Regions from separate parts of the Sporosarcina sp. QA0331 genome, predicted to be linked through region 2. Evidence: riboswitches for the same ligand, from Rfam matches in the RefSeq annotation. Region 2 holds a riboswitch; each other region holds the start of a gene.

Region 1 (10,190 bases), 230 kb from region 2:
TCAATGACCGGCTTCGTCCGCGCCGCTTCCGCCTGCAGAAACTGCGCCCGGCTCATCTCTTTCCCGTCTTCCGTTGTGGCGGAAAATCGCGACATGTTCTGCGATTTGAATGGGGCGACCCGCATCCCTTCGTCTGAAAGCAGCCGGCATAACGCCGTGCAGATCATCGTCTTTCCGACATCCGAAGCCGTTCCCATCACCATGATCCCTTTCATCGCACAGCCACCCGCCCTTCCTTTTTCCAATACTGCGGCAGTCCGCAGTCCATCTCGATCGCGTCATCGCTTATGCCGACGAGGTGTTGATGCAACTTGCCGATCCACCTGCAGTATGTTTGTGTCTCTTCATACTTTGAAGTTGGTTCATCCAGCACTTCATTTGAAACGATGATGAAATGCACTGCCTTTTCACGGATGTTGTCGATCGTTTCAAAAAGGCGTGCCGCTTTCTTTTCCATGCGTCCTTTTTTGTGGATGCAATATGTACCGTCCTGTTCTTCATACAGTTCATTCGCCAGCCAAGTCGTTAAGCAATCCCATAGGACGAAATCGTTTTGTTGAATGAAAGGCAATGCCCCGGCAAGGTCGACCGGTTGTTCAATAGTCGTCCAGCTCGCGTCCGCCCGGTCCAGCTTATGCTTTTCAATCCGCTGCTTCATTTCTTCATCAACTGCGCGACCGGATGCGATATAGACGAGCCTGCCGCTGCAATTTGCGGCCTCTTCAACGAGCAGTCGTTCCGCAAATGCACTTTTGCCGCTCCGCACGCCGCCGCTAATGAACGTCAGTTTTCCTCCCATGAAATCGGACCACCTTTCCTTACCTTTCGTCAGTTATGAGCGCAGTTCCATCTGTTATGAGCGCACCTGCGAGCTCTCTCCGTAATTCTTCCATTGCCGCACTGCTTTTCATGCAGATGCGGAGCCAGCGTCCTTCCATCCCGCGGAAGTTTTCCGAATGGCGGAGGACGATGCCTTTCGCGAGCATATCCTTGTACAGTTCTTCCGCATCTTGCGGCTTGAATGATAAGAAATTCACTTCTGAATCAGTCACCGCGCAGCCGAATTGTCTCAAGAAGGCTGTCATTTTTTCACGTTCCATCCCAGCATGACGGATTGCCGCTTCACGGTACGCTTCTTCGCCAAGACAAACCGCACCGATTACGGCCGCCATCCCATTGACATTCCAATGCGGTGCCGCAGATTTCATCTCCGCGATGACATCCGGATGCCCAACGACGTACCCGAGGCGGATGCCAGGGATCGCGTACATCTTCGTCATTGAGCGCACGATGATGACATGCGGAAATTCGTTCAACTCATGAATGAACGATCTGCTTTCATCAATGAAATCGATGAACGCCTCATCGAGAACAACTTCGCATTCCACTTCCTTCGCCTTCCGGATGACCGCAAGTACATCCTCTCGCTCTGGCATGACGCCCGTCGGATTGTTCGGCGTGCATATGTATATGACTGATACCTCTGCAAGACGAGCTAAAATCAAGTCAACCGGTAGCTTGAAGCCGCCTGCCTCGGAAGCGATGACTCGTTCAATCTCCACTCCCTTCGCCTGCAACGTCGCCTCGTATTCCGAAAATGTCGGATGGACGACGATTGCCCGCTTCCCTCGGTATCGTTCCGCAATGAGCGACAAAATTTCCGCCGCACCGTTGCCTGCAAACACCGATGCCCTTGGAACGCCATGATATTCTGCCACCTTCGACAGAAAAGGCTCGCCTGACGGGTCTGGGTAGGCGTGTAATCGCGTCACAAGATTCGGCCACAAATCGATGACAGCCCGCGGAGGCCCCGCCGGATTACAGTTTTCACTGAAATCAAGTATCCGCGCAGGCGGAGTCATGCCGAGCTTCTCGTAGACATGGTGAGGATTCGCCCCGTGTTCAGGTAATTGCATAGAAAATCACTCCAATGATCGTCATAAGTATCCAAAAGGCGAAAGATGCGGCATGCATTTGCCCGATCGCCGATTTGATGTGCGCCGCTTGCACTGGCTTCAATCCGGGGCCGATTTCCGGCCGTTCCGAAACGATTCCCCGGTATGTACTTTTCCCTCCTAATGTGACGCCGAGCTGCCAAGCAGTCGCTGCTTCTAGGAATCCGCTGTTCGGGCTCGGATGGTTACGCGCATCTTTGCTCCAGCCGAAGAATCGTTTCCGGAAAGAGATGCCCCCTTCATTTGGAGTGAACACTAGGATGAGGAAGCCCGTAATCCTTGCGGGGATGAAGTTCAGGACATCGTCGGCGCGCGCGGAAAACTTGCCGAAATCACGATAACGATCATCTTTATAGCCGATCATCGAATCGAGTGTGTTCACAGCTTTGTACATCCATAATCCCGGCGCACCGAAAAGGAATGCCCAAAACAACGGAGACGTAACGCCGTCTGCCGTGTTTTCCGATACTGTTTCGATCGCACCGCGGGCAATACCGCTTTCCTTCAGCTTGTCGGTGTCGCGGCCGACAATCCAAGAAAGCTTCGTCCGAGCTTCTTCTAGGTTACCAGTTTCAAGCGGTGTGTACACGTCGAGCGCGGCGTCCTTCAAGCTTTTCTGGGCAAGGCCGATTGCAATGAGAATGGCTTCGACGACAATCCCGACAGCGATATGTAGTTGGTAGGCTGACCAGACGATCGCAAGAACAATCGCTGTTACGAGGAACACAGTTATGAACAGCATTCCAGCGCCTTTCAGTATGCGGGTACGCCCTTCGTTCAAGAGCGCGGTAAGCTTCGAGATGAATGTGCCGATCCAGCGGACGGGATGCGGCCAGTTCGGGGGATCCCCGATGACGCGGTCGAGGAGGAACCCGATCGCGATTGCAACAAAATGGGCTTGCATTATGACGTCCAGCCTTTCGCTTTTTTATACGCCTGTATCGCGCGGACCGTGCAGTCGTAGACGCCGTGGCCGATTAGTTTGCCAAGTGGAGTGATCGGGCCTGCATACGGCAGATGCTCCCCTATCTGTGTCGCTGCGACGAGGAGGCTGTCGGTCGATGTGCCGGTCGCGATCGTTCCGGTGAGCGGGTCTTTGACGCTTTCGGTTTGGAGCGCTTTCGTTTTCGCTTCGGTTGCGGTGATCATCGCCTGAATGAAAGCTTCTTCGGGCAGCTCACCGTTAATGATGACCCACGTATTGATCGTGCCAATTCGTTGTTCTCTTTCAAGCGCCTGCGAGACGTCTACGGCATTGCCTACGCCTGCTGTCACCATGACGAGGACGGTGCCGAAATCGCCTTCGTATTCACCGATTTCTGCGTGCTCTGTCGTGACGGCTGTCATCATGCCGACGGTGTCTGATAGAGGAAAGCCGTTTTGCTCGAGGTAGGCGGACATTTCCGCTTTGACGTCGTCGCAGTTATAATTCGCGTCGACGTGGCGGTTGACGAATGCGCGGTACCAGCCGAAACCGGCATTCACGACTGCGGACGATACCGTTTTCAATGGTTGGTTGACCTGTAATGAAACGTGTTCCGCATTGACGGTGAAGTTTCCTTTATTGACGGTGAACGGGTTACTTTCCTCAATTTTGTGAGGGAGAAGTGTCATTTGCGGCTTCGGCAGTTCCGGATGGGGCTGTGTTTTGACGCGTGCGTTATACACTTTGCTGATTGTCGCCTCGCGGATGACGTCCTGCGGTTCGCCTAAAATAGCAATTTCCCCTTTTTCCATGAGAAGCAGTCTGTCGCAATAAAGCGAGGCGAGGTTAACGTCATGGAAGACGGAGATGATCGTGACGCCTTTTTCGATTGCATGGTTACGGATCGTGTCGAGCAATTGTTGCTGGTGGGCGATGTCGAGATGGTTCGTCGGTTCGTCGAGCAGAAGGATTGGTGCTTCTTGCGCGAGCGCTTGTGCAACGAAAACCCGTTGCTGTTCGCCCCCTGAAAGCAGTTCGATCGCTGTATCTTTGTAGCGTGTGACGCCAGTGTATTCGAGCGCTTCCGTCACCGCCCGCTCGTCTTCATCGGACCAAGACGAAAAAAGCCCGGTCTGGTGCGGATACCTGCCGAGCGCAACGGTGTCTTTGACAGTATGCGAGAAGGCGTGCGCATGGAGCTGCGGAAGGACTGCCACCTTTTTCGCGAACTGTTTTTGGGAATAAACCGAGGCATCCTCTCCGTCGATCAGGACGGTTCCAGTTTTGGCTGGCAAGATGCCCGAAATGATTTTCAGCAACGTCGATTTGCCGCTGCCGTTCGGGCCAAGGATGCCGAGGATTTCCCCTTTTTTCACACGGAATGAGATGTTTTTGACGATCGGCTCTTTGCCGTATCCCCCGGTGAGGTTGTCGACTTGCAGCATATTACATGGCCCCTTTCCTTCTCTGTCTATAGAAAATGTACGCGAACACTGGCGCACCGATGAACGCCGTAATGACGCCGACCGGGAGCTCAGATGGCGAGATAATTGTCCGGGCGATGAGATCGCAAATGATGAGCAAACTTGCGCCATTCAAGAATGACAGCGTGAGCAAATGCCGGTGATCGGCCCCCCACATGAGGCGTGTCATATGCGGAACGACGAGGCCTACGAAGCCGATCGTGCCGGATACCGCTACAGCCGATCCAGTCAAAATGGATCCACCGATGAGAATCATGAATTTCCGGCGTTTGACGTTGACGCCTAAATGATGGGCGCGTTCCTCACCAAACAGCATGGCGTTCAACTCCCTCCGGTTCATCCAAAGAATGAAGGAACCGATGACGACGAACGGCAGCACCATGACGATATAATTCCAACCTCGCATCGATACACTGCCGAGGAGCCAGCCGATAATTTGCCGCAGCTCTTCTCCAGTGAGCGCGATCATAAGCGACAGTACAGAGCCTAAAAATGAACCGAAAATGATTCCAGTTAAGATGATTGTCTCCATTTTCATAGAACGGTCGACAAGCCTTGCGAAGCCGATGACGAGGAACATCGTCAAGGCGGCTCCCGTCATGCTGAAGACCGGTAATGTGTATGTGCCTAAAATTGGAATCGACAAACCGAAAAAGAGTGTCACGACAGCACCCACCGAGGCGCCGGATGACACTCCGAGTGTGTAAGGATCTGCGAGCGGATTTTTCAGCAATCCTTGGAATGCGGCCCCGGAAATTGCGAGCGCCGCACCGACGAGGCCGGCTAATATGACGCGTGGCATCCGGATTTTCCATAGAATATTAGTCGCTGTCGTATCCGACGAATCCCAAAACGTGCTGATCGGAATTTTAACGGTTCCAATCGAAACACCGAGCCATACCGCCACGATCAATGTGGCGGCGGACACGATGTAGGCAATTGCAGATTTATTCACTGAACGCCTCTGGATAGACAGCCTTCGCTATTTCTTCAAGTCCGAGTGCGAGACGTGGGCCTGTGCGGCTCGTCAAGTTTTCGTCTACTTGGACGACTCGGTCTTCCTTCACAGCAGTGATGTCGCTGAAGCCATCGCGGTTTTTCACGCTTTCCACAATATCCGGCACATAGCTGTACATGACAATGATGACGTCAGGGTTTTGCTTAACGATTTCTTCCGGGCTGATCATAACCCAGTCTTCTTCCGTCACAACGTTTTCCGCGCCGATCATGTCAAGGATTTGCTGCATGAACGTATTTTTGCCCGGTGCATAAATTTCCGGTGCATCCGATGTTTCGATGAATACGCGTTTTTTATTCTCGACGTTTGCTGTTTTCGCAAGAACTTCTTCGACCTTCGCTTTCATGTCCTCAACGATTGTTGCGGCTTCTTCCGTTTTACCGGTTGCCTTGCCGATAGTTTCGATTGTTTCATATGTCTGTTCGAAATCCGCCGCATTTTTCACGACGAATACGTTAATTCCCGCGTCGCGGAGTTGTTGAAGCCCTTCATCGCCTGTGCCGAGCATGGACTCATGCGCGAAGACGACATCCGGCGTCATTGAGACGATTTTTTCAACGTTGAATTCCATACCACCGATTTTCTCTTTTTCAAGTGCTTCTTCAGGGTAATTGTCCCAGTCATTGACTCCGACGATTTCATCGTTCAAACCGAGCGCGAATAAAATTTCCGTGTTGCTCGGAATCATGGAGACGATCGTTTCAGGTGCTTCTTCGAGTGTTATGTCATTGCCGACTGCGTCCGTTAATGTGACCGGGAATTCGGCTACTTCCTCAGATGTTTGATCCTCTGTTTGCGAGCTGCCGTTTACCGGTGTGTCGTCTTTCTTTGCATCGTCCGTGCCGCATGCTGTGAGCAAGAACGTTGCAAGGATTGCTGTTAGCCAAAGTTGCCAAAACTTTTTCATTCTGATTTCCTCCTGTTTGTTCCAAATAAAAATCCCCCGTTTTGTGGACGGAGGAATGTGCTTAGTAAAAATACAGCTACGAAAGGACGTGCCGATTTCCACCAAACCTATCCTCGTAGGGTACGGGTGACTCATGAAGGCAGGTCTCCTGGCTCATGCTCATCGCGTACCGCGCCTTCCCGGAATCTCTTCCAGTGGCATGTTGCAGCTTGCGAGCACTTACAGTGGCGGGACCGCGCCGGAATCAAACCGGCTTCCCTTTTAACCCCGGCGTTGACGGCGGGGCACCTTCATGTTTGGTTATGTAATTGATGTTCGGATTAATTATACTACAGTTTTGGAAGTTGTCGAGAGAGGGTTTATTCTGCATGCTTCACGTAGTACGAAGGTAACAAGATGAGTATTACTCCGCTAGATTGCACCATAACTTGTTTAAACTCGCGCATAACCTTGCCGACTGCTTTCGCTATGAGTTCTCGTGAAAAAGAATGGGTCTTCACGTTGGATGAATGGACCTTTGTACAAAAGAATGGACCTTCACGCGGGATGAATGGACCTTGGCGTGATTGAAATGGGCCCTCGTTGAAGTAAATATAAAAACGCCCCTCCGCTAGCAGAGGGGCGTGACATAATTACATTCTTTCCGGTGCGGCAACGCCGATGAGTTTCAACGCATTCGCAATTGTCGTGCGTGTTGCTGTGATCAATGCGAGACGTGCTTCGGACAAGTCGCGGTTATCCGGGTCGAGCACTTTTTCAGCATTGTAGAAGCTGTGGAATTCCGCAGCGAGCTCCTGGATATAGTTCGTAATCCGGTGCGGCGAGCGGAGTCTTGCCGCATCGCTGACGGCACGCGGGAAATCGCCGAGTTTCTTCAACAGTGACAATTCTTTTTCTGTCTGCAATAAATCAACATGATCCGTTGAAGCGGCAAGATTCTTTTCCTCCGCTTGGCGAAGGATCGATGAAATGCGGGCATGCGCGTATTGCGAATAGTAAACCGGGTTTTCATTCGACTGCGAAATCGCCAAATCCAAGTCGAAGTCCATTTGTGAATCGGCGGAGCGCATCGCAAAGAAATAACGGACAGCGTCCAAGCCGACTTCTTCAACGAGTTCGCGCAGAGTGACCGCTTTTCCGGTACGCTTGCTCATTTTGAATTTCTCGCCGTCTTTATACAACTGCACCATTTGCGCAACTTCCACTTCGAGCGTGTCGCGGTCGTAGCCAAGCGCCTCGATCGCCGCTTTCATCCTTGGAATGTAGCCGTGGTGGTCTGCTCCCCAAATGTTGATGAGCTTATCGAAGCCGCGGCGCAATTTATCCTCATGGTACGCGATGTCCGGCGTCAAATACGTGTACGAGCCGTCATTTTTAATGAGGACACGGTCTTTATCATCCCCGAACGTCGTCGAACGGAACCATGTTGCTCCTTCTTCCTCGAACACATGGCCATTTGCACGCAATTTATCGAGCGCGATGCCGATTTTGCCGTCCGTATAGAGCGATGTTTCCGAAAACCAGTTGTCGAACGGAACGCGGAAATCTTCCAAGTCCTTCTTCAACTTCGCCAATTCGAACTCAAGGCCGTACTTCCGGAAAAACTCCTGACGCTCTTTTTCGCCGACGTTCACGTACTTGTCGCCGTATTCCTCTGCAAGCTTCTCACCGATATCGATGATGTCCTGTCCATGGTAGCCGTCTTCCGGCATTTCTTTTTCAAGACCTAATGCTTGGAAGTATCGCGCCTCGACTGAAAGGGCCAAGTTATTCACTTGATTGCCCGCGTCATTGATGTAATATTCCCGTGACACGTCGAATCCTGCGAAATCGAGAATATTGCACAATGAATCCCCGATCGAGGCTCCGCGCGCATGTCCTAAGTGCAAGTCGCCCGTTGGATTCGCAGAGACGAATTCGACTTGGACTTTTTCATTTTTACCGTATGTTGAACGGCCGTAATCCGCTCCTTGAGCAAGTACCGTTTTGACGACTTCCCCTAAATAATCACTTTTCAGCTTGATGTTAATGAATCCTGGACCAGCGATTTCCAATTCCTTGATGGAAGTCGAAGACGTGTCCAATTTTTCAAGAATAGCTTCTGCAATTGCACGAGGAGGCTTTTTTGCGATCTTCGTCAATTGCATCGCGATATTCGTAGCATAATCCCCGTTGTCTTTGTTTTTAGGTGTTTCGAGGATGATATCCGGCATTACGGATTCATCAGCAAGTCCTGAAGCGAGAACTGCCTCGCGGAATGCGTCTTTTATTTCCTGTTGTATCTTTTCAACTGCGTTCATTTTTGTCCCTCCGTAAAGTAAATCGTCAATTCGTGCCTGCCTAGCAATGCGCCTTCCGCATGCAGTTCATAATGAGCTATGAATTTGTCCGCCCCGACTTCAAGCTTCGTCGTTTTCACGAGGAGATCGAAAGTTGTAGGACCGCTGCCGTATGTACCCGGCCTCATTTCGCCAGTAGAAAACGGCAAGCGCATTTGAACAGCTCCGCTCCGCATGATCAATGCGTCTCCATCTTCCAACTTCACCGTCGTTCGAACTTGCTGGCCGTTCAGATCTTCCACAAATCGCAAGTACGTCTTTCCGGCTTTTTCAATCAACGCCCCCGAAGCTTGAAGCTCGTGCTTGTCCGCAGCCTGTCCAACGTGACGGATCGTTGATTCGAGCCGGACATCGACGTTTTGCCCTTCCTTGTTTGATTCCACTCTTGCACCGCCCTTGACGTTCAAAATATCTATTCATTATATCGTTTTTCCCCGCACTATTCCAATAGATCGTGATAAATCTATGCTTTTCGCCGATTTGCCGTTTAACTTTTGCGCTCTGGTTCCATACTGATTGGAAAGAACGGTGGGAGAAGGGATTGTATGAGAAGAGTCGATTATATAAAGAAAAAGAAAAGACATAATTTCGTTCGGCGGATCGCCCTATTGATCGTAACGGCACTGACTGCGCTTTTCACTATGTTTCTATGTCTTCGACTTTACGCGCAAATTACGGGTGCCCCTTCGCTGAGCGTGCCGAAAGCGAGCGTGTTTCTTGATAAGAACGGGAAGCAGATCGGCGATAAGTTTTCAGCGGAGCGCCGTTATTGGGTGAATCTTGATGAAATTTCTCCGTTTCTGATCGATGCTGTCATCGCGACGGAAGACCGAAATTTTTATGAGCATAACGGGTTTGATTACAAACGGATTGCCGGAGCCGTGTTGAAAGACATAAAGACGATGCGGAAAGCGGAAGGCGCAAGCTCCATCACTCAGCAGTATGCCCGGAATTTGTTTTTGACACATGAAAAATCGTGGAATCGAAAAATAAAAGAGGCGCTCTATGCGTATCGCTTGGAAACCTTTTACGACAAGGACGTTATTTTGGAAGGCTATTTGAATACAGTTTATTTCGGTCATGGAATGTATGGCGTCGAGGCGGCGAGCAGGTTTTATTTTGCAAAGTCAGCGGAAGAATTGACGCTTGAGGAAGCCGCGGTGATTACGGCGATCGCGAAAGGTCCGTCCGTTTACGATCCACTGGATAATCCTGAGCGTTCCCGTGATCGCCAATTGCTGATCCTCTCCCTTATGGAAAATCAAGGGTTCATTACAAATGCACAACGGCAGCGCGCGGAAGACGTAGCAGTGACACTGAAAACAGAGGATTGGAAGGATATGAAGCGTGTCGCTCCTTACTTTTTGGATGAAGTGTGGCGGGAAGCGGAACGGATTTTGAGTAAAAAAGGTCGATATCCTGCTGAAGGCGGCTGGACAATCCGAACGACGCTCGATATGCAGCATCAGCAAACAGCCGAGGAATTCATTGATAAATGGATGCCGGATAACGGGCTGCAAGTCGGTTTCATGTCGATGGAGCCTGAAACAGGGAATATCACT
Region 2 (10,190 bases):
AAGGCGCTAATAGAGTTGATGAAATCGTTAAAGTCGCAATAGCACATATGCGTATGGATTTGCGTTGTTTCTTCCGCTGCTGCTGTTGTGATACGGAATGCGTTTACGGCCCAATCCAAATAGTCATTCCATCTTTCTTTCTTCAGCGGTAAGCCTTCGCGCAAGGCTGGTTCGTCAACCTGGATCATATGGATGCCGGCAGATTCCAATGCGGAAACTTCTTTCCGAAGGGCGAGTGCCAGTTGGTTTGCTACTTCCTCCAACGAAATATCATCCCGAACGAAAGACCAATTCAAGATCGTCACAGGACCTGTCAGCATGCCTTTCACTGGTTTGTCAGTGAGGGATTGGGCATAGACTGATTCCTCGACAGTCATCGGTTGATTGAAAGCGACGTCCCCGTAAATGACAGGTGGTTTCACACAACGGGAGCCGTATGATACAACCCAAGCTTTTTCGGTAAATGTGAAGCCATCCAATTTTTCTCCGAAATACTCAACCATGTCCGTCCGTTCGAATTCACCGTGAACGAATACATCAAGGCCAATCTCTTCTTGAATATCTATCCAAGATTGAATGTTCTCTTTTATAAACGCCTCATACTGCTCATTCGTAATTTCCCCTTTGCGCCATTTGGTTCTTGTCCTTCTAATTTCCGGCGTTTGCGGGAAACTGCCAATCGTAGTCGTCGGCAGAAGTGGAAGCGAAAAGGCTGATTGCTGAGCTTCCTTACGTTTATTAAAAGGAAGGTTCCGCTCACTGTCTTTGCTGGAAATTTTGCTGACAGCCGCTTTGACGTCTTCTCGGTTCCTTTCAGGAAGCACTGATAGACGCTCGCAAGCTGCAACGCTGTCTTCAATCTCGCCAAATGCAGTTTCTTCATCTCCATTCAAGTTAGCGGTAATCGTACGGATTTCAAGCAATTTCTCATCCGCAAAAGATAATGCATTTTTAATGGTAGCTTCCAATGCTTGCTCTGAACGTGTCGTAACGGGGACATGCTGCAGGCTGCACGAAGGCTGGATCCACATTCTTTCAGATAGTACGACAGAAGAAAGAGTATGTACCAATTCGATCTTCTCTCGAAGATTGGCTCTCCAAATATTTCGTCCGTCAATAATGCCAACTCCTAATACTTTGTCGGCAGGAAATCCGAGTGTCTTTAGATTGCTTACGTTCTTCTGCAAACCATGCACAAAATCGAAGCCGATTCCGTCAACAGGCAATTCCACTGTTTCCTTATACCATTCGATTGAATCGAAATACGTTTGAATCATGAACTTCAGCTCAGGTGCGGCGGTCTTCAGCTGCTTATAAATCTCGTGAACCGTCTTCATCTCATCTTGTTGAATGCTTGTGGATAAAATAGGTTCATCGAATTGTACCCATTGGACTCCTGCCGCAGACAGTTCCTTTAAAATTTGTTCGTAAAGGGGGAGAAGATGCAATAAGAAGGCAGGTATATCATTGTCCGAATACCCTTTTGACAGCTTCAAAAAAGTGTAAGGGCCGATCAGCACAGGCTTGCCTTCAATCCCTAACAGTTCTTTAGCTTCCCGATAAGCGTTGAGAGGCTTGTTTTCAGTTAATGAAAGTTTACGATTCTCAAACTCTGGCACGATATAGTGATAATTTGTATTGAACCATTTTGTCATTTCGCTCGCGACGACATCATCATTTCCTCTAGCCATGGAAAAATAAGTGGATAGTGAAACGGCGCCGCCTTGCCAATCGTAACGTTCCGGAATCATACCGAACATAACAGCCGTATCCAACATCCGATCGTAAAATGTGAAGTCGCCGACTGCAATTTTATCGATTCCTGCATCCTGTTGTTTTTGGAGGTGGGCGAGCCGCAATTTTTGCATATCATTCACCAATTGCTCTTCGCCTATATGGCCTGACCAGAAAGCTTCCAAGTTCCGTTTCCATTCACGATTTTCACCGATATAAGGGTATCCTAACGTACTGCAGATTGTTGTCATACTTCCCATCTCCCATCTTTTTTTGAAATAAAAAACACCTCTAACGGAAGGTTAGAAGTGTACGAAAATGCCAGCTTAAACGGCTATTGCATACTGAAAAAGCATGCAACCTGATTTGCGCATGTATTCTAACACCATCCTATCTACCGTAGGTTTGCAGCGTTATTGAAATAGGCTGGTGTCTGGCTTCAGCGAAATGCTGTCACAGTGGCGGGACCGCGTCGGATTTGCACCGGCTTCCCATTTAAGATCTGAAAGATTTCAGACCACCTATTCCTTAGCTATACGATTTTGTATTTGATTAAAGGTAGCATGTGCAAATTTTTCTGTCAACGGCGACTTGAAGAATAAATCAGAGTTTTTCGATTGTAAATATGGTGTACTAAGGAAAACATGCGCTTGCTTACTGAAGCTTCAGCGACAATAAAAACGGCTTTAATACTTAAACGCTTACCACCGATTCTCGTACAGTTACCACCGATGCAGCCGGCATTACCACTGATGCGCTCTAATTTGGCATTTTTCATGGCAAACTCCATGCAAATCCGATAATATTCGAAGTCAGCAAAACTTTATCACCACTCGGACAACGTTTATCACCACCCAAGCCATCTTTATCACCGGTCAATCATTTTTAGGCATAAATCTGAAGTCGAACAATCCCATCTTAAGAATTTCTTCATAATTCCCATCATGAATTGTTAAGATTTAACCATTACAATTGGTATCATAGAGGAAAGTGAGGTGCGGGTGATGGCGAAGTTCACAGTGCTCGTGGCGGATGATGATAAGGAGATCCGCGATGGGATTGAAATTTATTTGAAAAATGAAGGATATAACGTGTTAAAGGCGGCGGATGGGAAAGAGGCGCTTGAATTGATCCAAACGAACGAAGTCCATCTGCTTATCCTCGACATTATGATGCCAAATATGGATGGGATTACGGCGACGTTCAAAATCCGGGAGGCGCAAAACATCCCGATCATCATGCTAAGCGCGAAGGCGGAGGATACGGATAAAATCCATGGATTGTCGGTCGGCGCGGATGATTATGTGACGAAGCCGTTCCATCCGCTTGAGTTGATGGCGCGCGTTAAGTCGCAGCTGCGGCGTTATGTCCAGTTTGGTACATACGATGGCCAGAAAAAGATTGAAATTGATGGGTTGGCGCTCGATGAAGATGCGAAGGAGTTATCGGTTGATGGGAAACCGGTGAAGCTGACGCCAATCGAATACAAGATTACAGAATTGCTTATGAAAAACGCGGGGCGTGTGTTTTCAATAAATGAGATTTACGAGCGTGTGTGGAATGAAGAAGCGTATAATGCGGAAAATATTGTGGCGGTCCATATCCGCAAAATCCGCGAGAAAATCGAAGCAGATCCAAAAAATCCGAGATATGTAAAGGTGGTGTGGGGCATTGGATACAAAATCGAGAAGTGATTGGAGTGTAGTATTTTCAGTTTTCTCCATTTGCATTGCAGTCGTCACTATCGGATATTGTTTCCCTCACATCCTCGACATGATCGAAAGCGGCTGGGAACGTTCTTCACGGGCAATCGCTTATTTCACACGCATCATTAGAGGGGGCGCAGCCTAATGAAAAATAAAGTTCTTCTAGTCATATGGGCTACGCTTGTTACGATTATGCTGCTGGCCAGTCTTTCATTTGTAAGACAAGGAACGGGGCTGTTCGGAAAGGACTTTTCCGATTCGGATGATATGAAGTGGCGGTTAGACGAGTTTTATGATGTAATCGGTCCTTCCGTTCTAAATCCGATCAATATAGAGGAGGCAAAGAAGAAAATTACAGTATCCGATAGCGAAATTGAAGAGCATCGGACTCGCTATGGCACACTGGCGGATCAGCTTGCTAATATCCATGACCAATACGCACAAAGAATTGCCGATGCAAGGGATGCTAGTAATAACTTATTAAGGGAGACATTGATTGAAGAACGGGATATGAAATTGGAGGATATCCGAAAGAATTTTGAGGGGAATGGACATGTAGAGGCGAAAATCCGTAAAGCGAAAGAAAAGGTTTTAGAAAAATATTTGAATGAAATTAAAAGCAAATCCTATTCACTGCATGTCGCCTATGAATTAAAGAATGTAGAAACTGGTGAGACGTTTTCCCGTGGTGATATTTCAAAGTCTGCTGTTTATAAAAAGAACTTCAATGCAAATAGTGACTACTTAAAGGTGAGCTCATTACCGGGACGCTATTCAGAATGGACAACACCTTATATTAATTACTACGAAGATGCTCATGTGTCTGATGAAGAAATAACTGCTATGGCAAATCCCGTGCAATCTTTTGAAGGTGTTGTCATCGTTCCGAAGGCGGCCTTTGAGAAAGGTGGTGCTTTATATGCCCAATACAAGGATTTCAACAGAGGCAAATATGGTATGTATGCTTTTTGGGTCCTTGGCTTGCTGGCGCTCATCGCCTTATTAACTGTCATGAAGTTTCAGAAGGAATGGGTAACAGGAACACCGATTGCAGATTGGTATTCTGAAGTGAAAATCGATGTAAAGGCAGCGGCATTTTTCATGTCGGCGCTGATTTTATTGGAATACATCAATGGAGAGTCCCACAGTCTGTTGAACTTCTTTACGCAACAAAGACTGGAAAGTTGGGTTATTTGGCTGGGGACCTTCTTTATTGCCGGTGTCATCATGACTGCGTTGCTTGCATTCCAGCTCGTGAACAGTGTGGAACGATGGAAGCGGGAAGGGGTATTTGCGAAGGATGTAAAAAACAGTTTCACGCTCCAATTCTTTAGGGCAATCCGTGAGATGTTCCTGAAAAAGTCGATCGGCGTTCAGTCGTTCATCCTGCTTATCGGATTTTTCCTTGCGGGTATCGGGTTTGTTGGTATGTTCATGTATGGGGTTTTCTTCGTTATTTATATCTTTTGTGTTCTATTCCTTGGCTTGCCAGCGCTCTATATTTTCATTCGTCGTTCAGCTTACTTGAACCGAATCATCATTGATACGGAAAAAATGGCTTCGGGACGTCTGAATGAAGATATCAAAATCGAAGGTCGTTCACCACTTGCAGACCATGCGAAAAATTTGAACAATCTTCGAGAAGGCGTGCGGGTTTCCATGAGCGAACAAGCGAAAAGCGAGAGGCTGAAAACGGAATTGATCACGAATGTGAGCCACGATCTGCGTACACCGTTGACATCGATTATTACGTATACTGATCTCTTAAAGGATGAAACGATTACGCCAGAGGAACGCGCGAAATATGTCGATATATTGGATAAGAAATCGCAAAGGCTGAAGACGCTTATCGAGGACTTATTCGAAGTGTCGAAAATGGCAAGCGGCAATTTGGAACTGCACAAACAGCGTGTCGATTTGACGCAATTGCTCCAGCAAGCGCTTGCTGAGCATGCTGAAGATATTGCCGACTCCGGACTCGATTTCCGGACGTCCCTTCCCGAAGACATGCTTATCGCATATGTAGACGGCCAAAGATGGTGGCGCGTCCTTGATAACCTGATTGTGAATGCTATCAAATATTCGCTCCCAAGCACTCGCGTGTACGTAACTCTCCGAAAAGTAGGGGAGTCCGCGGAATTCGTCGTAAAAAATATTACGAAATACGAGCTTGGAGAAAATGTAGATGAACTATTTGAACGTTTCAAGCGTGCAGACACATCGCGACATACTGATGGGTCCGGACTTGGTTTGGCCATTGCACAATCAATCGTCGATATGCACGACGGGACGATGAAAATCGACTTGGATGGCGATTTATTCAAAGTGACTGTTACCGTGCCGACAAAATAAACAATCCGCATGCATTGCCAAGAAATTGGTGTGCATGCGGATTGTGGGTTTCTTCTTAAACCTTGTGAAAAGTTACAGTTTTAAAGTATAGAAAACTCTTATTATATTCTTGAATCTCCGAGAGGTTAAAAATTGTAAACTTATTTCACAGCTTCCTTAGCACCGGTTATATCGGCAGATTGTGGAGTTGATACGGTTCTTGATGCACTTCCAAACATTATTTTATTTTTGTTTGAATCATTTTTCAAATCACCCAATCCTATGGTATGACCAAATTCATGCGTAGCTGTATTTTGATTTAGTCCCGGATTTCTGTTATCCATTTTTGACCCATTAAACTTCATTTCCCAAGACACTTTATGACCAGTAAGACTATTGATAGAACTTGTTACACTTGCATTACTAGAACCATTGGGGTCATAATATCTGGTCATTTTATTTGGACTTGAAAGGACTCGAGTCATTCTAACAACTCCTGTACTATTCCATCTGGTTACAGCGGTGTCTATATAGCCCTGATAAGCGGAAGGAAGGAGAGCATCTGTAAAAGTAATATATGTTGTCCCTGCATGTCCATAAGGCGCTCCACAATTTACGATGAAGCCCGAAGACTCCCCTCCAGGGTTACAAGGATAGAAATCGTGTGTTGGTTGAAATTGTTCATGAGCTGAAGAGACACTTCCAAAAGTCAACAATAAAACAATGAATACAACTATAACCTTTAAATATTTCATTTTAATTTACTCCTCCTTGCCTTCAGCAATATTTCGAATTAACTTAATGAAAGATTCTTTATCCAATATCTGTTGATCCATATATTCTTGTGACTTACTCAAATTGGCATCAACTATTTCGGCACCTTTCAATTCTTCGTAGTGCCCGAACAGTTTTATTAAACTATTGTCTACTTCTTTATAAACACCACCTTCTTCTCCTTGTATCCAATAGTCGGCGTCAGGGAATTCGATAGTTTCCCTTAAAAATAATACATATTTTTCTCCTACCTTGAATAAATCGTTGTCATTAAACCGTACTTCCTTTGTGCCGTGCTGTAATATCTTTATGTGCTTTTGTTCAACATCCCCTAATAAAACATTTATTACTTCTACTTCAAAAATTGTTTTATCAATTGGATCTTCAATTTCTCCAACAACATTGGTAATTTGAACTTCTGCAATTAAGTCTACTTGTTTCATGGCTTCATCAAAGGTATAATCTTCAATTTCAGCAGAAATACTTTTAACAACATTCACATTATCTGTTTCATTTGACGCTTCATTTCCTGATTCATCAATTCCTGATGAGCAAGCAACCAAAACAACGCACAGAATCAACAATGACATGAATTTAAATTTCACCTTTTCATCCCCTTATAAGTATTTACCTGTTGCAAAAACTACTTGCCAAAATAATTACCTTAACCCCCCCCCATCCAGGAAAATCCAGAGATATAAAGTTGTTCACTAATCTTAACATTCCTCCGAAAAATTGCTATTGGGAAAATCATTTACAATAAAGTTGGTTTTTCCACTCATTTCTTCGTTTGATGACATGTAATCGTTGATAAATCAATGACTGGTATTGGGAAAATCCAAATAACAAGTAAATGGCTTGACAATTGGAATTGAATAACAAATAACTTTTTTCATCGTTCTTCATTCGAAGGTTGGAAAAGAAGATAGCTACCCTTCTATAGCAAGCGATAGATTAGCAATAAAAACCAAGGTATAGTTCATAGTATTGTTTGGACTACATCCGTTAATGAGCACTCGCGTGTATGTCACTCTCCGGAAAGTAGGGGAGTCCGTAGAGTTCATCGTAAAAATAACATTACGAAATTCGAGCTAGGTGAAAATGTCGATGAGCTATTCGAATGTTTCAAGAATGCAGACACATCTCGTCATACCGACGGCTCGGGCCTCGGTTTAGCCATCGCACAATCAATCGCCGACATGCACGGTGGAACGATGAAAATCGATCTGGATGGCGATCTGTTCAAAGTGACCGTTTCAGTGCCGACGAAATAAAAATCCGCATGCAATGCTGAAATTATCGGCAAGCATGCGGTTTTTCTACTAATCGTCTATACACTATTTCAGATTTTTAGGTATGTCCAATCCAAATTTAATAGCAAGTTCTCGCACCCGGTCTGGATCTGGCCCTTTCAACCAATATTCGTCCGTTGGCTGAGTGGGGCTCTTTTCAATATTGGTTTCAGTTACCGGGCGATAGTAAAACACTTTTTCTTTATGATGGAAAGTGATTGTTTCAAAGAACAGAAACCGCTTTTCATCTTCTTGATTCTCGGGAATTAGTTCTTTGAACCAATCTGCTTCAAGGTCTTCTTCAGTACAAACTCTACCCCTCCATAATTCTAAACCTAAATTAGGAAATTGATACGTGAAACCTAGCGATGCATCTTGACTCCTATTGTAGGGAGAAATGCCATCCAAAGCCTGTACGAGTTCACTCGCCTTCAAGTTCAACAAATCAATTCCCCTGAAGTGGCATTGAAAGTGCTTTTTAAGTTCTTCTATGATGAGGTGAATACTAGTAACCTCTCCATCTTCATCGTACTCAAAAAAGAATGAGTCCTTATAGATGCCGTACTTCTCGATGTAGTTTTGATTACTCTGTTCAACTTCTTCTATTGTCATTCCGAACTTAAACAAACCGACAGAATGTTTTTCTTTTATTATTAAATTCTCCATTATACTCCTCCTAATAGTTGTTCATCAGTCAGAAATTTACATCTACTAATATTCTAACACTTCCAACTATCATTGCTATCGGGATATTAAATACGTGAAAATAAAGACCCAGCAATAAAGGTTTACAACCGACCAAGCAAAGGAATACAAATAGAAAAACGTTTGTACGGAGGTGGCCGGTTTGTATAGCCGATGGATGGATTTGGATAGGCGATATAAGCGGGTCATTTTTCTGATTGGCTTAACAGTGCTTCTCCTCATTGCAGCGACGATTGGATTTATGTATTTTGAAGATTTATCTCCTTTTAATGCCTTTTGGATGACGATTATTTCCGTAATGACAATCGGTTATGGAGATATTTATCCGACAACGCAAGAAGGCCGTTGGTTTGCGCTCTTTCTTGTGCCGCTAGGAGCAGGAATTGTGACGTACGCATTGGGAGTCGGTGCTTCCTATTTCATCGAACAGCAATTATCAAATAGGGTGTGGGTGAGAAGGATGGAAAAACAAATTGCTAATTTGAATGATCATATAATCGTCTGTGGTTTTGGGCGCGTCGGTAGGCAAGTGTATAAGCAGTTGAAGGAGGAAGGCGTTCAGATTTTATTTATTCATGACAATGAAAGTGATCTTATGGAAGTTGTCGAACCGGGCACTTTACGAATCATCGGTGATCCGACTGACAAAGCCATTTTGCTGCAAGCGCGCGTCGGTCAAGCACGTGCTCTTATTACCGCTCTCTCCAATGACGCAGACAATGTGTTCATCACTTTGACTGCTAAAAGCATCAATGAGGATATCGTCATCGCAGCACGTGCTGAACGGGATGACTCGCAGGATATATTAGAAAAAGCCGGCGCGACAAGTGTCATCAACCCTTCCATCATCGGAGGAAGGGAGTTGGCGATGTCCGTCATAAAACCGAACGGAACCGATTACATTAATGATCTGATCCGCTCGGAGAAAAAAGAGTTCATGGTAGGGGAAGTAGTCCTAGAAAATACGGAACCGTTTATCGGTATGACAATCGAGGACGCGAACTTGCAGAAACATTTTGAAATCACCCTCGTCGCGATTTTACGAAATGAAGAACTGCTAAGCAACCCGGATCTGAGTGAGAAGTTCCAGAGGGGAGATACGCTGATCGTCATCGGCAACCAGAAAAAAATCGAACATTTCCGTGTCAATAAAAATAAAGGACATACATTCAGACAGTGATTTGGTTTATAAAATGTAGTATTAGTCAGCACGTTTTTCTATATACTATATAGACTGAAAGGAGAGAGGGGGAAGAAATGGATCGTCAATCATTAATACAAAAATTTGATAAGCAGGCAAAAAAATATAATAAACGCCGGTTAAATGATCAGGCTTCTAAGTTTCGTCAACGGATTTTTCGAGATGCAAAAGGAAAAGTCTTGGAAGTTGCCATCGGTTCTGGACTTAACTACCCTTTCTATAGTAAAGATATTGAATTGACAGGATTGGATTTTAGTCACGAAATGTTGAAAACTGCACAGAATGCGGCAAACGACTATCCTTTTAAATCTACATTTATAGAAACTGATGTTGAAACGGTTGAATTTAACGAAAACAGCTTTGATACTATCATATCTTCTGGCAGTTTATGTGCTTACCAAGATCCTGTCAATGTCCTGAATAAATTTCAAAAGTGGTGTAAGCCAG
Region 3 (10,190 bases), 100 kb from region 2:
CGTTTAAAAAATCGAAAGCTGCTGCAACATCTAGTACGATGTACAACAACCTTCGATTTCATCATGGATATATTTTAATCGTCGTTCCGCTTTTCTTTGTCTGAATTTCCCACTTCAAATTCATTTCCTTGAGCATGAGGGAAACAATGGATAGGCCGACGCCAACTCCCTTTTGGTGTGATTGAGCGCCCATTCCAGGTCCGTAATCTTGAATATAAATCGCTTCATCTTTAATACGGACGGCTACAAACTTCCCGCTCTTCGCGTGTCGGTAAATATTTTGAAATAAATTATCAAAGATTCGATTCATCCATTGCGGGTCGATATCCCATATAGCCTGTCCTTCAGGAATATCCAAAACAATTTCAAATTGATGATTTTCAAACAATGGATACCATGCCGCAAACGAGGTGCGAATGAGGCGGACGATATCCGTTTTTTCATTGCTATAAGGGTACTTTCCGGTTGTCAACAACGTATACGACAATAGATTATCGATCAGTTCACCCATATAATTTATTTTTTCATCAATGAATTCAAGGGATTCATAGCCCTGCGCACTAATCGGTTCTTTTTGCAAGCGGTACGCATGTGCCCGGATTGTCGTCAATGGCGTCCTCAAATCATGCGATAAATTGGCAATTAGATCTTTCCGCAGTTCCTCTTCTTCCTTTTCACGAAGCCTTCCTAACTCCAATTCCTTCACCATTCTATTGAAGGATTGCTCAAGGCGCCCGATTTCATCCTCCCTGTTCACTACAACAGGTGCAGGGATGCCGTTTGTTTCAGAGGCAGTCATTGCTTCTTGTAAATGAAGCAGCCTTTTGCGGATTCGATAGAAAAAGAGTGTACATATTAAAATGAACAAGCCAAAGACGAGTAAAAGTGCGATTGGAAATAAATAATCATACTTTGCTCTCAATTTATCACTCGGGTTTTCCATATCTAGACGTGGAAGTTGCATGACCATGAAGCCTTCATTGTCATCAGCGCCAATAAAAGCAATAACTGTGAACGGATCCACTGTGTATCCGCGGTTCTTCTTTACGAAATCGATCGCATAAGATGCTGTCCATCTGTCCGGAACTGATAGGGATTCAGGAAATTTATCACGCGTTTTTCCGGATGCATCGACCCAATATAACGAAGCATCTGTGTAAAGCTGTTTGAGCTCAACTAGTTTCGCCCGGATTTCATCATCCGAAGCACCCGACAGCTCTTTTGCCGTTTTGTGCCACATCGACTCCAAATCAGTGCCGTTATAATACCGTGGAGATTCCTCGACGGAATATAGCGTGTTATAGAAAATGATCGATATTGTAGGAATGGCAATCGGGATAATCATCGTTGCGGTAATGAGTAATAACAGATACTGTGCCAATAAAGAATTTCTTAACCTTTTCATTGCTTCACCCGATAACCGATGCCTCGAATCGTTTCGATAATTGCAGGCGCACTCGGGTCGATTTCGATTTTCTCCCTTAAATGACGGATATGGACCATTAACGTTTTATCCCCATCAATGTACGGCTCTTCCCAGACACCTTCATACAGCTGCTCTTTCGTTAAAATCTGATTTGGATGACGTAATAAATACATAAAGATCTGATGCTGTTTTGCAGTTAACAGAATTTCATTTCCATCGCTTGCAACAATGCGATTTTCTATCATATGAATCGTTAAATGACCGATTTGGATAGTATCGGGAACTGCCCGCCGATGTCTTCTGAGCAGTACTTCAATTCGTGCAACTAGCTCTTCAGGATGAAAAGGCTTCGTTACATAATCATCCGCAAACTGCAATCCTTCTAGTTTGTCTTCAACGGATGTGCGGGCGGACAACATCAGAATCGGTATTTCAGGATAATTGCGCTTAATCCGTTGTCCAACTGTAAATCCATCTAGTCCAGGAAGCATTACATCCAAAATTACAATATCCGTTTCTTGGACACCTTCATCTACACGATCGCCCGAAGTATGCCATTGAACTCCATACCCGCGTTGCTCCAAATCCTCTTTGACGATCTGTCCGATTTCTAAATCATCCTCAACATATAAAATGTTTTTCACAAGAAGCCCCTCCACCTTTAATCAACCCTGTCTCTTCACCAATTCTCGGTCATACAGAAAAAACTGTCAATTAAAAGAAGAGCTTCTTTCTACCTATTTACTGTTTAAACACTACATGTTAGGGTATTAAGAGTAAATAACACACAACATATAGTATCGAACGATGGAATGGTACCGTTATCGGTTTAATAGGGAATCCGCAAATCGGAGCTGTCCCCGCAACTGTAAACGCAGACAACCGTCTCAAAATCCACTGCAGCATGTAGCCGCGGGAAGGGGAGATGGAAGGAGGAAGCGTTAGCCAGTAGACCTGCCGTCCATCGTCAAGCGACACTTTCTTCGGGGGTTGAGAGGTGGGAGCGAGCGGGTTTTTTGTGTTTTCGATGTTCAAGCCCATTTGTTTCCTACATTCAGATCCATGAGCGATGACTCCACCGATAAAGTGGACTCATCGCTTTTTCATTTTTAAGCCATTAACGAAAAGGAGAGATGGAACAGATGACAACCATCATTGAGAAAGCAAACAAGACGTACATATTGGACAAGCTGCAAGCTGAATTCGGAGTGGACAAACTCCAACCGCTTTTGACGGCGAGCGACCGCTGGAATGAGCGTCACCCTGCGGGAAGTGAATCCGATTGGTCAAAGGCGATGATTTTAGAGGTGCTGAGCAATATCGACGAAGCATCTGCCTATTGGACATTCGTCGCTGCACGGATTTATTTGCAGGAAGTTTATTCACGCCAGGAAAGCATGCGAGGCGCTAACGTCTATACGGATTTTGCCGACAATGTAGAACGGCTCGTCAAGAAAGGTCTGTATACACCTACCCTGACAGAAAAATATACACGTGCAGAATTGGACAAGCTTTGTGAAATCATAGAGCCGGAACGGGATAAACTATTTACATATATTGGATTGAAAACTCTCGTAGACCGGTATGTCACAGTTGATTTCAATAAACAGCCTGTCGAATTGCCGCAAGAACGTTGGCTCATCATCGCGATGACGCTTATGCAAAATGAAAAGGAAAATCGCCTTGAAAAAGTTGCGGAAGCGTATTGGGCGATGAGTAATCTGTACATGACCGTGGCGACGCCGACGCTTGCGAATGCGGGTAAGCCGCATGGACAGTTGTCTAGCTGTTTCATTGATACGGTCGATGATTCACTGCAAGGCATTTATGACAGCAATACCGATATTGCGAATCTATCAAAATACGGAGGCGGCATCGGCGTTTATATGGGCAAGGTCCGTTCGAGGGGATCGTCCATCCGAGGATTCAAAGGGGCTTCGAGCGGTGTCCTTCCGTGGATTAAACAACTGAACAATACGGCGGTGAGCGTCGATCAGCTCGGCCAGCGCCAAGGGGCGATCGCCGTTTACCTTGATGTATGGCATAAAGATATATTCACATTCCTCGATCTCAAGCTGAATAACGGTGATGATCGCCTGCGCGCGCATGATATTTTCACAGGTGTCTGCTTGCCGGATCTTTTCATGGAGCAAGTAGAGGCGCGCGGTGATTGGCATTTATTCGACCCGCATGAAGTGCGCACGGTAATGGGATATTCACTTGAGGATTATTATGATGAAACGAAGGGGGTAGGGTCGTTCCGCGAGAAGTATAAGGAATGTGCCAACCACCCAGAATTGACGAAGGAAACGGTTCCAGCGATTGAAATTTTGAAACGCATCATGCGCAGCCAGCTTGAAACAGGGACTCCGTTTATGTTCTACCGGGATGAAGTGAACCGGACGAACCCGAATAAGCATGAAGGCATGGTGTATTCAAGTAATCTATGTACAGAAATAACGCAAAATCAGAGTCCGACACAATTCGAATCGGTCACACTTGAAGATGATATCGTCGTAACTCGTTCAAAGCCAGGTGATTTTGTCGTCTGTAACTTGTCGTCCGTGAATCTTGGAAAAGCCGTACCCGCGGATGTATTGGAACGACTCATCACAATCCAAGTCCGCATGCTCGACAACGTCATCGATTTGAATAAAATACCAGTCGTCCAAGCGCAACGGACGAATGCACGCTACCGAGGCATCGGGCTCGGAACGTTCGGCTGGCATCATTTGCTCGCTTTGAAAAATATCCAATGGGAATCGGATGAAGCGGTCAATTATGCAGATGAACTGTATGAAAGAATTGCTTATTTGACGATTAAGGCTTCGATGGAATTGGCGAATGAAAAAGGGGCGTATCCTTTATTCGAAGGATCGGATTGGCAAAGTGGAGCTTATTTCGAGAAACGTGGATACGATTCGAAGGAATGGTGTGAGCTACGCATTGATGTCGCGACAAATGGCATGCGGAACGGCTATTTGATGGCGGTCGCGCCAAACAGCTCGACATCGGTCATCGCAGGATCTACCGCTTCCATCGATCCGATTTTCAAGCCTTTCTACCATGAGGAAAAGAAAGATTACAAGCTGCCGGTCATTGCGCCCGATCTTGATCACAACACATATGATGTGTACCGTCGCTCTGCGTATATCGTCGATCAGCGCTGGTCCATTATGCAGAATGCGGCAAGGCAGCGCCATATCGATCAAGCGATTTCATTCAATATATACGTTCCGAACAACATCCGCGCATCCGTCCTCCTCGATTTGCATATTCAAGCGTGGAAATCGGGCATGAAATCAACGTATTACATGCGGTCGACAGCTTCCGATATCGAGGAGTGCGAATGGTGTCATTCCTGATTGCGTATGCATCGTGGAGCGGCAATACGGAAGAAGTGGCGGAAATCGTGGAGGAGACGCTGCTGTCAGAAGGAATGGAAGTGACGGTGCATCGGATCGGAATCGGTCCGATGCCTGATCCGCGGCAGTTCGATGCAATGATCATCGGTTCATTCACATGGGACAAGGGTTCCACGCCTGACGAAGTAAAGGATTTCGTCGCGGATGTCGGTTACAAACCGAGGAATGTGTATGTCTTCGGAACCGGAGATACTCAGTTTGGCGGTGACGTGTTGTTTTGCAATGCCGCTGCCAAACTGGCTCGGTTTTACGGATCGGCAATAGAGCCTCTTAAAATCGAGCAAAGCCCCCGTGGCACGCAAGAGAAGAAAGTCATCGAGTGGTCGAAAGGAGTTTTTCAACATTGGCAACACTTACACGCGTTAAGGTGCTGAATCCGGCTAATCCAAATAAATCAACAGCGATTTTCGGTGGGGAAGCGAGCGGAATTTTGAACTGGAATGACCTTGCCCATCCTCATTTCTACACATTGCGACAAAAGATACGCTCCCTATTCTGGACGGCGAATGAAGTCGATATGACGCAGGATGTGAAACAATTCCCGAGCTTATCAAAAGCAGAGCAGGAGGCTTTCCTTAAAATCATTGGATTGCTTGCGACATTGGATGGGCCGCAAACTGTCATCGCCATGAAAATCGCAGATTTCGCAACCGATCCTTCGGTGAAATCAATTATGGCGACAATCGCCGATCAGGAGAGTGAACATAATCATAGCTATGCGTACGTCCTGTCGTCCGTAACAACTTTAGACAGCCAGATGGCTTCATTCGAAATGGGCCGTACGGATGAAGTTCTTATGAAACGGAATGAGCGTATTGTTGATATTTATAATGAATTCGCGGAGAAACCAACAATTGAAACCGTATTGAAAGCGATGGTATACACGACGTTATTGGAAGGATTGTTCTTTTATAGCGGCTTCGCATTTTTCTACAATCTCGCACGACATCAGAAAATGGTCGGCACATCGACGATGATTTCATATATTAACCGTGACGAGCTGCAGCACGGCAAAGCGATCAGCGACATTTTTCGCGCGACCCTTGCCGAAAATCCTGAATGCAATACAGAGGCTTTCACGGATTGGATTTATGATCAATTCCGCCATTCCGTCGAACAGGAAATTATTTGGAGTCGCTACGTGCTAGGCGAAATCGACGGAATCGACCTCGATGAAATGGCCGGCTACGTGAAATATCGGGCAAATAAAATGCTGCGCATGCTCGGACTAAGCGAAATCTATCCGGAATTTACGGACAATCCAATGAAATGGATTCGTGCGTATGTTGACAACTTCGACGATACAAAAACCGATTTCTTCGAGCAGACGTCAAGGCAATACGTTAAGACAAGTGATTTGAACGGATTTGATGATTTGTGAAATACGACTTCCGAAGTAGCTGAAGATACGGTTGAGGACTGTTCGCTCAATTCTAAACCTTCTTTATGATGAGTACGGTGAAGTAAATATCATAGGGGAGGTACATGGTTGACTAGGAGAATTCGTTTTTCTGAAAAATCATTGATAGTTGGATATGGATTGATTTTATTATTCATGTTTGTTCAGGATTGGGTGCCACTCGGCAAACTGAACGATATTCAGGCTATTGCATCGGAAAAGTCCATGAGTGAATTAATGTCATTGACATTGAGTGGTGTCATCCAAATTGTTTTATTAATGGGCGTTCTATTCCTTTTCGTAGGAAAACGGTATCCAATATGGGCTAAGCTATGGTTAATCATTCATCCTACATGTATTTTCGTAGGTGCTTTAGTTGCTTGGTGGATACCGTATGTATTTGGAGGCGTTTCAGAGGAGAAGAGAGATTCCTATACGAGAATGTTTGGAGACACACATTCTTTCTTGCCAGTCATGAATGGAATCGTACCAAACACATTGCATACTTTTTTTCATGCGACCTTGGCAGTTTGCATACTTCTAACCATTTATATTTTCAGTACGAAACGATGGGAACCATCTTCATAATGAAAGGGCTGCATGGAAAGTCTGCTGCAGCCCTTTTTGCTTGTTTGTAATAAATAGTCCGCATCCAAAGCAAGCCGTCCGGCGTCCAAAGCGAGCCATCTCGCGTCCAAAGCGTGCAGTCCCACGTCCAAAGTAAGCGTCAGAATAACCTTTTCAATTTAATTTCCACCAGTTATTTGTGAACTCATAGCGGCTACATTCTTATCGAGTCGCTTTTGAAATGTCTTTCTCCAGTCTTCCGATAATTCATCGACTTCCAGCAAAGTCCGCATCCCATCCAAATCGTTTTTATCATGATGCATAAGTCGATTCGCCTCCGTCACGGTTATGGCTAAATCTGGACGCGAAATATGTACTAACTCGTCGGAGGGGGAGACGACTCCTTCCTTCAATACACGGAAATAAAAGCCGGTATAGCCTGAGTTTTGTATGAGCAAAGGCATGTCTTTCCGTTCATGGATAAGCGATAGCTTGAAGCAGGGCTCGCGTGGCTGGCTCACTTGGACGACTGCTTCACCCATTTGGAATGAATCCCCGATGCATAACTCATCCTCCGTCAATCCCCGAAGTGTCAAGTTCTCGCCGAATGCGCTAGCATCCAACGACTTTCCTAACTCCTTCTCCCAATGCGGATAATGCTCAGAAGGATAGGCGCATATGGCTTTGTCTCGACCTCCATGATTAACAAGATCGGCTTGCCCATCCCCTTCAAAATTCACTAAGGATAAATAAACGGGTTCCGCAACCGGTTTTTTATTAATCCCCGTCGTTACTTCCTTTCTCCCAAACTGCAAGTCACGCGGTTTGCCGACATTCAATGATTGAATTTGAATTTTATTCATGATTCATTCACCCCTGTATTTTCTTTCTTATAAGTATATATCATTTGGATGATGAGCGGACGGATAGAGATGATCATTATTTATTTTCATTTTATCAATCATTACTTGCAGCAATTCCCGCTCCATCACTCCGCGCAAATAATGAGGATGCCATTTGCCGAGTGCTGCCTTGGCTTTTTCAAGATGGCCGACAGCACTTGCAACATCTCCTTTTATGTATGACAGCAAAGCATGCCGTTTCAAATCCATAACGGTCTCTGTTTTGCCGATTTTACCTAGTTCTAACTCGATTTCCGGGTACTCCTTCAATTCTTCAGTAAAGAAAAGGGCTGTCGCGAATGTGATATCTGCGCAATCCGCATAATAATCATGTGAAGCCGATTCTCGCGTAAAGGCCGATGCCCGTCCGATATCGAGCACTTTTTCTGCGTATTCTGGCAAATAGTAATAACCTATTGTTGTAAGGAAGCTTTTCGCAGTTGAATCCTCGGATTGTAATAACCTTTCCAGTTGTACGATCAGATCTGAATTCCACTTTTTTATGTCTGTCGTTTTCATGTCTTCCGTTAATGCCGAATAACCTGCCATGATGACGGAATCTTCTATGGGGACAGTCCGAAGCCTTTGGATGACCAATCCATCCGTCATAGCACTTTTGGACATTGCAGGCTGCAAGTTTGTCATGCCGAGAAGGACGTTTATCAAACCGAATAGGATGAAAAACTGATGATGCCATATAGCGAAAGCGATTCCGATCGATAAGGCGCCTACTACGACATTGATCAACGGTCCGCCATATATATAGCGGATCAGCTTATCCCGCATCACTTCCTTCTCTAACTGTTCAGAAAACCCCATCATTGCCCTTCCAAGATAGCCGAGAACGGATCGAACAACATGGAAATGAAGCTTTCCTTCATGCCGTTCGATGACGAAGGGACCGACGCTCACATTGAGCATCCGCATCCCTTGAAGACGACCAGCAAGGAAGTGTCCCGTTTCATGAAGTAAAATACATAAAGGAAAACTGATTATGACGCTTGCCGCAACGATAAGTAAGGTGCGCATCGACATTGGCTCTGGAAACAGGATGAAATAAAGGACAGCGGTGAACCCGATGCAGCCTCCTAATAAAAATGAAAAGATTTTTTTCATATTGCACCTCAATTTATTTGAAAAACATCGTATAGACGAGGATGGCTATTACTCCCATGCCAATTCCCGCTACAAATCTAAGCGCTTGCTTCATATTAATCGACCATCCTTTTCCGATAAATGATAACCGTCAAAATGGTAGCGGCAATGACCCATCCTAAAATGATAGCCAATTCACCGATAACACCCGCAAAGCCGGCTCCCGCTTCCACTTTTGTCGCCAATTCAATTAATTGGATATTTGGCAAATATGTCGCCACTTGTAATACCGGATATTTTTCCGCAGCAATCGTAATAAACGATCCAAGCGAAAAGACGATAATGACAGGCATGACAAGAACGGACGCTTCCATAACAGACTTCGAATATAGGCCGAGCAGTGTTCCTAACGCAATATAGAAAAATGATGATAAAATAATCGCCACAGCTATAACAGCAAAGTTGGCAGGTTTATATTCCGCCAAGAAAATTGTGAAAAAGACGACAAGCATCGTCATAATAAATGTCAGCAAGCTTTTTCCGCCAAGAATTTCAGTCGTACTTGCAGGGGAAAGCATCAGTCCGCGCAATGTGTTCTTCTCCTTTTCTTCAGCGATCAAACAACATTGGACAAATGAAGCTACCATTCCAAACGTCATATTAATAAGGATGAAATGGGTTTCAAGCGAATCAACACCCATGCGTGCGAAAAAAGCACCTAAAATAACGGGAATAAAAATAACTGTCGACACAGCAAAGTTCCGAGAAAAGTCCTTAAAGTCTTTTTGCAATATCGCGTTCACGCGTTTCAATGAAATCATCATGCCAATTTCCTCCCTGTCACTTGCACGAATATGTCCCCTAAAGTTGGCTCGTTCGAATGGATCGTTACAATTTGATTCGTATTCATATACTCGAATAACTGACTTGCCCCTTCAGAACCTGCAGGCAAGATCACCTTTTCTTCGTTCGTCAATTCCACGGTGATCGTCGAATCTGAGTAGTTCTTTTTCAATTTGTCCGGCGTATCCAAAAGTTGGATTTTACCTTTATTTAGGAAAGCGACTCTATCACATAACGTTTCCGCTTCGTGCATATCATGCGTCGTCAAAAATATCGTTGTTCCTTTCTCATTAAGCGCCCGTAATCCCTCATGGATATGAAGTGAATTTGTCGGATCAAGGGCGGACGTCGGCTCATCGAGGAACAGCAATTCCGGTTCGTGGATCAAAGCCCGTGCAAGTGTAACGCGCTGGGTCATTCCTTTTGATAAGGAAGAAACTTTTTTCGATTTCTCTTCTTTCAAATTAACAGCATCGAGTACTTCATCGATTTTTGAGTAGGATACATCATATAGATCGCAATAGAGCTTCAAA

The links. Region 2 has a riboswitch for cobalamin ahead of metE (5-methyltetrahydropteroyltriglutamate--homocysteine S-methyltransferase). Riboswitches for the same ligand answer to the same signal wherever they lie in the genome.
Region 1: linked by a shared signal. The riboswitch ahead of AC0L13_RS02130 (ABC transporter substrate-binding protein) and the one ahead of metE (5-methyltetrahydropteroyltriglutamate--homocysteine S-methyltransferase) in region 2 are both predicted to bind cobalamin.
Region 3: linked by a shared signal. The riboswitch ahead of AC0L13_RS01500 (ribonucleoside-diphosphate reductase subunit alpha) and the one ahead of metE (5-methyltetrahydropteroyltriglutamate--homocysteine S-methyltransferase) in region 2 are both predicted to bind cobalamin.

What each region holds. Positions count from the first base shown of each region.
Region 1 is NZ_CM147850.1:406,996-417,185, reverse strand. It holds gene AC0L13_RS02160 (cobyric acid synthase) at 1-215, opposite strand, end outside; gene AC0L13_RS02155 (bifunctional adenosylcobinamide kinase/adenosylcobinamide-phosphate guanylyltransferase) at 212-799, opposite strand; gene cobD (threonine-phosphate decarboxylase CobD) at 819-1,916, opposite strand; gene cbiB (adenosylcobinamide-phosphate synthase CbiB) at 1,903-2,859, opposite strand; gene AC0L13_RS02140 (adenosylcobinamide amidohydrolase) at 2,859-4,325, opposite strand; gene AC0L13_RS02135 (FecCD family ABC transporter permease) at 4,327-5,319, opposite strand; gene AC0L13_RS02130 (ABC transporter substrate-binding protein) at 5,312-6,289, opposite strand; cobalamin riboswitch at 6,411-6,596, opposite strand; gene argS (arginine--tRNA ligase) at 6,922-8,589, opposite strand; gene AC0L13_RS02120 (YwiB family protein) at 8,586-9,011, opposite strand; gene AC0L13_RS02115 (transglycosylase domain-containing protein) at 9,174-10,190, shown strand, end outside.
Region 2 is NZ_CM147850.1:176,733-186,922, forward strand. It holds gene metE (5-methyltetrahydropteroyltriglutamate--homocysteine S-methyltransferase) at 1-1,985, opposite strand, end outside; cobalamin riboswitch at 2,142-2,274, opposite strand; gene AC0L13_RS00955 (hypothetical protein) at 2,315-2,512, opposite strand; gene AC0L13_RS00960 (response regulator transcription factor) at 2,739-3,428, shown strand; gene AC0L13_RS00965 (hypothetical protein) at 3,406-3,585, shown strand; gene AC0L13_RS00970 (sensor histidine kinase) at 3,585-5,792, shown strand; gene AC0L13_RS00975 (zinc metalloprotease) at 5,933-6,526, opposite strand; gene AC0L13_RS00980 (hypothetical protein) at 6,533-7,150, opposite strand; gene AC0L13_RS00985 (ATP-binding protein) at 7,622-7,819, shown strand; gene AC0L13_RS00990 (hypothetical protein) at 7,883-8,503, opposite strand; gene AC0L13_RS00995 (potassium channel family protein) at 8,685-9,722, shown strand; gene AC0L13_RS01000 (class I SAM-dependent methyltransferase) at 9,800-10,190, shown strand, end outside.
Region 3 is NZ_CM147850.1:280,818-291,007, forward strand. It holds gene AC0L13_RS01490 (sensor histidine kinase) at 62-1,405, opposite strand; gene AC0L13_RS01495 (response regulator transcription factor) at 1,402-2,070, opposite strand; cobalamin riboswitch at 2,222-2,402, shown strand; gene AC0L13_RS01500 (ribonucleoside-diphosphate reductase subunit alpha) at 2,560-4,791, shown strand; gene AC0L13_RS01505 (flavodoxin) at 4,776-5,225, shown strand; gene AC0L13_RS01510 (ribonucleotide-diphosphate reductase subunit beta) at 5,195-6,232, shown strand; gene AC0L13_RS01515 (hypothetical protein) at 6,341-6,838, shown strand; gene AC0L13_RS01520 (MOSC domain-containing protein) at 6,997-7,680, opposite strand; gene AC0L13_RS01525 (M50 family metallopeptidase) at 7,708-8,835, opposite strand; gene AC0L13_RS01530 (ABC transporter permease) at 8,931-9,638, opposite strand; gene AC0L13_RS01535 (ABC transporter ATP-binding protein) at 9,635-10,190, opposite strand, start outside.